DNA from 2 places in the Savagea faecisuis genome. Region 2 is predicted to be linked to the other one. Evidence: a T-box and tRNA genes for the amino acid it is inferred to sense, from the RefSeq annotation. Region 2 holds a T-box; the other holds one or more tRNA genes.
The links. The T-box of region 2 lies ahead of ACFQ0V_RS02370 (valine--tRNA ligase). A T-box ahead of a tRNA ligase gene usually reads a tRNA of that ligase, here a tRNA-Val.

Region 1 (4,434 bases), on a different contig from region 2:
TACTCCATCCGAGCATGAACATATCGTGCTCGCCGTTCGCTGTTTTTTCTAAATATGCACCGAATTCCATCTGTTCGATTTCAACATCGATGTTAATTTCTTTTAACGTTGATTGTAAAAGGACTGCAACTTCCACGTTTTGTGGGTCTGTGTACGTCCATAACGTCGTTTTGAAGCCGTCTTCAAGTCCAGCTTCTTTCATTAATTCTTTCGCTTTATCGACATCTTTGTCAATCGCTGTTAAATCTTTATCGAAACCGAAAATGTCTGGTGATAAACCACCTGTTGCACGAACGCCGAAACCTTCGTACACTCCGTCAATAATTTCTTGTTGATCGAGCATATATGTGATTGCTTGACGTACTTTCACATTGTCGAACGGTTCTTTTTCTACGTTGAATCCGAGGTACGTAATACGTGTCGACGTTTGTTCTAACACGCTTGCGTAATCACTGTTGTTTAATGAAGCGACGTCTGTCGGTGGAATTGGAATGCTAATGTCGATTCCGCCGTTTTGAAGTTCTGCTTCACGTGTTGCTGCTTCTGGGATGACGGCGAATTTAACAGAGTCAATTTTCGCTTTCTCTCCCCAGTATTCGTCATAACGCTCTAATTTTACGTAGTCTCCTGTTTTCCACTTACTAAATTTGAATGGACCTGTACCGACTGGGTTGTTTGAAACGACAGAACCTGCCATTTTGCCTTCTTTCATCGCGGCATAATCTTCCTCGATGCTTTTCGGGCTCACGATACCTGCAGCTCCGTGTGATAAGTTCGATAATAATGGAGCGAATGGTGCGTCTGTTTTCATTTCAACGACCATATCTTCCGGTGTTGTTACTTCTGTGATCATTTCGAATAAAAATGCTGCTGATGCTGCGACTTCAGGATCGCGCACGCGGTCTAAGTTCGCTTTAATCGCTGCGGCATCTAATTTTTCTCCGTCATGGAATGTAACTCCATCACGAATTGTAAAGCGCCACGTTAATTCATCGACTTGTTCCCACTCTGTCGCAAGTCCACCTGTAATTTCAGATGTTTCTTCATCGCGGTACACGAGTGTTTCATAAATGCTCGCTTGCGCCGCTGCTGAAGGGACGTCGTTTGAACCGGCTGGGTCTAACGTGTTGACGTCGAGCAAGTTCCCGATGACGAGTTCTCCGCCTTCTGCGCTTTCTTCTGAATCTTGTCCTTCTTCTTTCGGCTTTTCTTCATTATCTGATCCGCCACTACATGCTGCAAGTACGAGCATAAGTGCACCGAACATAACGCCAAGCCACCACTGTTTCTTCATGTAATTCCCCCTAAACAATAATATTTTAAAATCATATCATAAAAATATCTGAAATTCTATAACAATATGAATGTTCTGTAAATTTTTTAAAAAATATCATATAAGTAGTAAATGAAGGAGTGCTACGCATTAATTTAACTAAAAATAAGTGGATTTTTTCAGTTATTTGGACTTTCATTGTTTAAAATAGAAGGAATGGTGGAAATGATGAATAAGGAAGAAAGAGGAGGATATAAAATGGCGAAACATAAAAAACAAAATACGATGATGAACAATGTAGTGAAAGCAGCGGAAACAGCGATTACGTTATACGCGGTTCAAGATGTTGCGAAGCAGAAAGAATTTAAAGTTGGGAATAAATTAATTTGGACACCAGTCGTCACATTCGGAAAATTCGTCGGACCGGCTGCTTACTTTTTGTTCGGTAAAAAAACAAAATAAAACATAGGGGAATTCCCCTTAAAGTATTAAGCAACCAGCTTTCGGTATTTTACCGGGGACTGGTTGTTTCGTTTAAGCTGAACTTGGGTCTTGTTCAAGATAGAACGTTTCAAACTTCCGGCAAGAATAAAACGATGTAATATGAGAGAAGTGAAAATCTAAAGTTAAAGAATGCCTATACTGTTCTTATGAGTATAGGCATTCATGTTTTAAAAATATTCTCATATTTAAGGATTCTTTCTTTATAAAAAACACCCCAGCCCTGCAAACGGTAGCGGGGAAAGGGTGTTGTGCGAGCTCATCCAGCCCTGCAAATGGCAGCGGGGAAAGAAGTCACTCGAATGAATAAAATTATATTTAAATTATAACTTAATTATAAAAAATTTCATAAAAACAATTAAAAACTTATCGGGAAACGCAAAATTTATCGGCTGATCTACACACGAAATGCACACGATGATAAAATTTTCCTTTTAATATCTATAAACTACCTTTTTGATATCGAATAAAAAAACCTTAAACGCTATTATATCAACGTTTAAGGCTCTTTTTAAAGTATGATTCCGACTGGGCTCGAACCAGCGACCTCTACCCTGTCAAGGTAGCGCTCTCCCAGCTGAGCTACGGAATCAAAGTTCTGGGATGGCTTCATCTGAAGCACAATTTATATATTAACACAGCTTTATTTAAAAGTAAACACCTAAATGAAAACAAAAGAAGAAAAATGTTGAAAAGCTTACATTGTTACATTTTAGTGAAAAAATTAAGAATGAAAGATGAATTTTATGATGAAAATACTACATGATGCTTCAATAATTATGGTATTGTAGGAAACGATTATATGAATTGAGGTGGCGAAATGTCAAAGAAAATGATGATGACGAATGAATTTCAACGCGAGTGGGTGGAACGTTTAGAAGCACAGACAGAAGCATTTAAAGAACATCGTGCAGAAAACGACCGCAATTCTTCATTCCCGAAACGTAACGTAGCACAATTAGTGGAAATGGGCTATACACGTCTTCCGATGGAGAAAGCACTCGGTGAGAATGACATGACGATGCGTGATTTCGTATCGTTTCAAGAGACGATCGGCGCGATGGATAGCGCAACAGCTTTGTCGATTGGTTGGCATCAAGGAATTTCAGGTGAGATTTTCGATAAAAAATTGTGGAACGATGAAATGACGCAGTTTTTAGCAGATGAAATTCGAAACGGTGCTCTCATTAACCGCGCATTGAGTGAGGCGGCGACAGGAAGCCCGACACGTGGTGGAAAGCCTGGAACAGTAGCAGTGCGTACGGATAATGGATGGAAAATTGACGGACGTAAATCGTTTACGACGATGTCTCCTGTCCTCACATATTTCCTCGTTTCTGCATGGGTTGAAGAAGAGCAACAGATCGGCACATTCCTCGTACCGAAAGCGGCGGAAGGTGTAACGGTCATTGAAACGTGGGATATGCTCGGTATGCGTGCTTCAGAAAGCCATGACTTATTGTTAGAAAACGTCGAAGTGTCGGATGCTTACTACGTAGAGCGCGATCCGAAAAGCCGTAACGATGCATTGAATCCGTGGTCACTCCACATTCCAGCATGTTACTTAGGTATCGCACAAGCGGCGCGTGATGAAGCGCTTCGTTTCGCTGTGACGTATCAACCGAATAGCATTAATACACCGATTTGCGAGTTACCGAATGTCCAACAACATATCGGGCAAATGGATATTGAACTGATGCAAATGCGTCATTTATTGTACGGAGTAGCAGATATTTTAGATGATGATGCACGTAAAGAAAATGTGACGACTGAAATGGCCGTTGCGAAATATACGGTGACAAACGGTGCGCTTTCTGTCGTAGATCGTGCGATGCGTTTAGTCGGTGCACGCAGTTTACAAATGTCAAACCCGCTTCAACAAATGTATCGCGACGTGCGCGCTGGGCTTCATAACCCACCGATGGACGATATGACGATTGCAAATACAGCAAAAGCGGCAATTGCGGAGATGAAAGACATACTTGGTTAAACGACTCGTCGTCACCGGATATCGTCCGCATGAACTCGGAATTTTTAACGAAACGCATCCAGGGGTTCCAATCATTAAAGAAGCATTGCGTCAACAGTTGTTAGCCCAACTCGATGAAGGGTTAGAATGGGTCATCGTGAGCGGCCAACTCGGTGTCGAAGCTTGGACGTGTGATGTCGTTCGTGAGTTGAAGGAAGAGTATACGCATTTAAAATATGCGGTACTCCTCCCGTTTCAAGGACAGGAAGAACGTTGGAATGAAACGAATAAAGCGAAGTTTGAAGAGATGGTGTTGAAGGCGGACTTTTCCACATATTTAACGAATCGACCGTATGCAGGACCGTGGCAATTTCAAAAGAAAGATGAGTTTTTATTCGAAAATTCGGACGGGATTTTATTCGTGTATGATGAAGAGAATGAAGGTTCTCCAAAATTTACAAAACGAGCGGCGGAACGATTTCAAGAACAGCATCCGTATGAACTGTTCGTCATCGATGCTTTTCAATTGCAGCTCATTCAAGAAGATATGCAACGAGAACAATGGGATTAAAAAAGATCGAAGCGTCATGCTTCGATCTTTTTTGTATATTTTTGCAAGCCGTTTTGCTCGGTCGATTGTTTTTCATATCCGAGTTTCGTTAAAAGATGGATGGACCGTTCGTTTTTTAAA
Region 2 (4,434 bases):
TCCTGTAAATTCAAGCCCTTGGAAAATCATGCGTGATACCCAGAAGAAAATAATGTCGTATCCTGTTACGAGCGTATCGTTCGGGTAGTAACGTTTGAACATATCGCTCTCCGTATTCGGCCAATCCATCGTTGAAAACGGCCAAAGTGCGCTTGAGAACCATGTGTCGAGTACGTCTTCATCTTGCGTCCAGTTTTCAACATCTTCCGGCGCTTCCATCCCGACGTACACTTCTCCTGTTTCTTTATGATACCAAGCTGGAATGCGGTGTCCCCACCATAATTGACGTGAAATACACCAATCATGAATGTTTTCCATCCAGTTTAAATATGTTTTTTCAAAGCGTTCTGGAACGAAATTCACTTTATCTTCCGATTGTTGCACGCGAATCGACTCTTCTGCGAGTGGCTGCATTTTAACGAACCATTGTGTCGAAAGATAAGGCTCTACAACTGCTCCGCTACGCTCAGAGTGACCGACTGAATGCAAGTGATCTTCGATTTCGAATAAAACGTCCATCTCTTGAAGGTCTTTTACAATTTGTTTACGACATTCGAAACGGTCCATTCCTTCATATTTTCCTGCATTTGCGTTCATCGTACCGTCTTCATTCATGACGAGAACACGTGGTAAGTCGTGACGGTTTCCGATTTCAAAGTCATTCGGGTCATGCGCTGGTGTAATTTTTACTGCACCGCTTCCGAATTCCATATCGACGTAATCGTCCGCTACGATTGGAATTTCACGGCCGACGATTGGAAGTTTTACCATTTTGCCGATTAAATGTTTGTAACGTTCATCTTCTGGATGTACCGCAACTGCTGTATCGCCTAGCATCGTTTCTGGACGTGTCGTTGCAATTTCGATTGATCCAGAACCATCTGCAAGTGGATAACGCATATGGTAAAATGCTCCGTTAACGTCTTTATGAATAACTTCAATGTCAGATAATGCTGTTTTCGTTTGTGGGTCCCAGTTAATGATATATTCACCGCGGTAAATTAACCCTTTTTCGTACATGTTCACGAAGACGTGACGCACCGCTTCTGACAATCCTTCATCCAATGTAAAACGTTCTTTCGAGTAGTCGAGCGCGAGGCCTAATTTTGCCCATTGGTCGCGAATGTGGCCTGCATATTCTTCTTTCCACTCCCACGTTTTTTCTAAAAACTTCTCGCGTCCAAGATCGTAACGTGAAATTCCTTGTTCACGCAATTGCCCTTCCACACGTGCTTGAGTAGCGATTCCTGCGTGGTCCATTCCTGGAAGCCAAAGCGCATCGTATCCTTGCATGCGTTTCATACGAATTAAAATGTCTTGCAATGTCGTATCCCAAGCGTGTCCTAAATGTAATTTCCCTGTTACGTTCGGCGGTGGGATAACGATCGAGTACGGTTCTTTCTCACTCGTTGGATCTGCTTCAAAAAACTTTCCTTCTAGCCACCAGTCATAGCGGCCTTGTTCAACCGACTGCGGGTCATATTTTGTCGGCATTTCGATTTCTTTTACCATTTCTTTTCCTCCTTTGGAACAAAAAAACCCCTTCGTCACAAAAGGACGAAGGAGTTCGCGGTTCCACCTTTAATTCTGAATGCATTGCTACATTCAGCTCTCAACATGTAACGGCATGTGTAACCGGCGTTTACTACTTCTTTTCATAAACGCTGCTCCGAGGCGACATTCGCGGTTCATCGTTAGGAATTTTCACCGAGCATTCCCTCTCTAAAAACGACTAACTCACTACTCTTCCTCATCTACGCATCATTGCTCATATTCTTCTCATATTGTAACGGATATCGTTCATTTTATCAAGCGTGCAAACGTTTCAAAGCATTGGCGACTCGGTCCGTTAACACTTGTGTCGCTTTCGGTAAAACTGGTTTTAATACCGGGTTTAAAACAGCGGATGCTAGTCCTTCTGCCTTCACATCTAAATGGCCTGTCATTTTCGTATGTGTAGCGTCGATCGGTTCAGCGATAAAATAACCTGTTCCTGAAAATTTATCAGATAAACCTGTTAGTTGGAACGTCACTTTTTCCGGTTCATTCCATTCTAAAATATCGATTTGCACTTCGACTGTTTTTTTAATGACGCTCACATTTCCTTTGAACGTCCATGTTGAACGCGTATCGCTAATCATTTCATGCCCGCTATAACCCGGAACGAGTTTCGCCCATTTTTCCATATCGCTGACGAAGTCCCATACTTTTTGTTGTGAAACGGGTACTTCTACTGAATGTGTTCCTGTTGCCATTGTCATCACTGCTTTCCTCAATAGTTTCATGTTTCATTATACGGTTGGACCGAACGTTTGTACAGATAATTGGGAGACATCACCTAAAAAGCGTTCACCCGTCTGGATGAACGCTGTTGCTAATTTATTTTGCTAATTTCGCAAATACCGTATGGAAGGCTTGAATTGTTTCGTCTACGAGCTCAGGTGTGTGAGCTGTTGATAAGAACATTCCTTCGAATTGTGAAGGTGGTAAATATACGCCTTCTTCCGCCATGAGACGGTAGTAGTCTGCGAACAATTGTAAATCCGATGTTTTCGCTTTGTCGTAATTTGTTACGTCTTCGTTTGTGAAGAAGTAACCAATCATCGAGCCTGCACGGTTTACAGTATGTGGAATGTTATATTTCGTCGCTGCTTCACGGAATCCTGCTTCTAATTGGTCTCCAAGTTTTGTGAAGTAGTCATACGTTTCAGGTGTTAATTGTTTTAACGTTTCAATTCCAGCACGCATCGCGAGTGGGTTTCCTGATAATGTTCCCGCTTGATACACATCTCCTGCTGGTGCGATGCGTTCCATAATGTCACGACGTCCACCGAATGCGCCGACCGGCAATCCGCCTCCGATTACTTTTCCGAGACATGTTAAGTCTGGTGTCACACCGAAATAACCTTGCGCACAATTGTACGCCACACGGAATCCTGTCATCACTTCGTCAAAGATTAAAAGTGCGCCGTATTGTTTTGTCACATCGCGTAATCCTTGTAAAAATCCTTCTTGGGGAGGAACGACTCCCATATTTCCGGCAACAGGTTCAACGATAACTGCTGCGATGTCATCTCCGTGTTTTTCAAACACTTCACGCACTGTATCTAAGTCGTTGTACGCACATGTTACTGTGTTTTTTGCGATCGACTCTGGAACACCTGGGCTATCCGGTAAACCGAGTGTAGCGACACCAGAGCCTGCTTTAATGAGCAATGAATCTCCGTGTCCGTGGTAACATCCTTCAAACTTCAAAATGATGTTACGACCTGTGTACCCACGCGCTAAACGAAGAGCACTCATCGTCGCTTCTGTACCGCTTGACGTCATACGGATCATTTCGATTGAAGGTACGCGCTCGATGACGAGCTTCGCTAATTCGTTTTCCGCTTCTGTTGATGCACCGAAGCTTGAACCTTTCATCGCTTGCTCTTGAATACCTTTAACAACTTGTTCATTCGTATGACCAACGATTAAAGGTCCCCATGATAATACGTAATCGATATACTCATTTCCGTCGATGTCTGTCATTTTAGCACCATGTCCACGATCGATGAAAATCGGGTCCATGTTTACAGATCCGAATGCACGAACGGGTGAGTTTACGCCACCTGGCATTAAATCTACTGCTTCAGCAAACGCTGCTTTTGATTTCGTATAATTTTTCGTCAATTAATTTTCCTCCAACCAGCATGCTGCGTCGATCGCGTGGTACGTCATAATTAAGTCTGCTCCCGCACGCTTCATGCTTAATAATGTTTCTAGTACGATTGCTTTTTCGTCAATCCAACCTTGTGCTGCCGCTGCTTTTACCATAGAATACTCTCCACTCACATTGTAAGCGACAACTGGTAAATTTGTCATATCTTTCACTTCACGCATTACGTCTAAATAGCTGAGCGCTGGTTTCACGATTAAGAAGTCCGCTCCTTCGTCGATATCGCTTTCTGCTTCACGCAATGCTTCACGGCGATTCGCCGGATCCATTTGGTACGTTTTGCGGTCTCCGAACTGCGGTGCAGAATCCGCTGCGTCTCGGAACGGTCCATAATATGCACTCGCATACTTCACCGCATAGCTCATGATCGGCACATTGACGAATCCCGCTTCGTCGAGTGCTTCACGAATGACTGCGACGAATCCGTCCATCATATTGCTCGGTGCAATAATGTCTGCACCTGCACGCGCTTGGCTCACCGCTGTTTTCGCAAGCAATTCGAGCGACTGGTCATTGTCGACATAGTCTCCTTCTACGACTCCACAATGTCCGTGGTCTGTATATTGACATAAGCACGTATCCGCTAAGACGACGAGGTCGGGATACAATTGTTTCGTTAATTTCGTCGCACGTTGGACGATTCCTTCGTCATTGTAAGCTTCTGTACCACATGCGTCTTTTTCACTCGGAACACCGAATAAAATGATCGATGGAAC

Region 1: it has a tRNA-Val gene. The T-box ahead of ACFQ0V_RS02370 (valine--tRNA ligase) is inferred to sense a tRNA for this amino acid. The anticodon was not compared.

What each region holds. Positions count from the first base shown of each region.
Region 1 is NZ_JBHTJF010000022.1:47,395-51,828, forward strand. Features, by position in the region: gene ACFQ0V_RS05005 (glutathione ABC transporter substrate-binding protein) at 1-1,294, opposite strand, end outside; gene ACFQ0V_RS05010 (PLD nuclease N-terminal domain-containing protein) at 1,532-1,735, shown strand; tRNA gene ACFQ0V_RS05015 (tRNA-Val) at 2,294-2,366, opposite strand; gene ACFQ0V_RS05020 (acyl-CoA dehydrogenase family protein) at 2,595-3,764, shown strand; gene ACFQ0V_RS05025 (SLOG family protein) at 3,757-4,314, shown strand; gene ACFQ0V_RS05030 (GNAT family N-acetyltransferase) at 4,329-4,434, opposite strand, start outside.
Region 2 is NZ_JBHTJF010000009.1:62,407-66,840, reverse strand. Features, by position in the region: gene ACFQ0V_RS02370 (valine--tRNA ligase) at 1-1,512, opposite strand, end outside; T-box leader at 1,551-1,766, opposite strand; gene ACFQ0V_RS02365 (CoxG family protein) at 1,809-2,261, opposite strand; gene hemL (glutamate-1-semialdehyde 2,1-aminomutase) at 2,380-3,672, opposite strand; gene hemB (porphobilinogen synthase) at 3,673-4,434, opposite strand, start outside.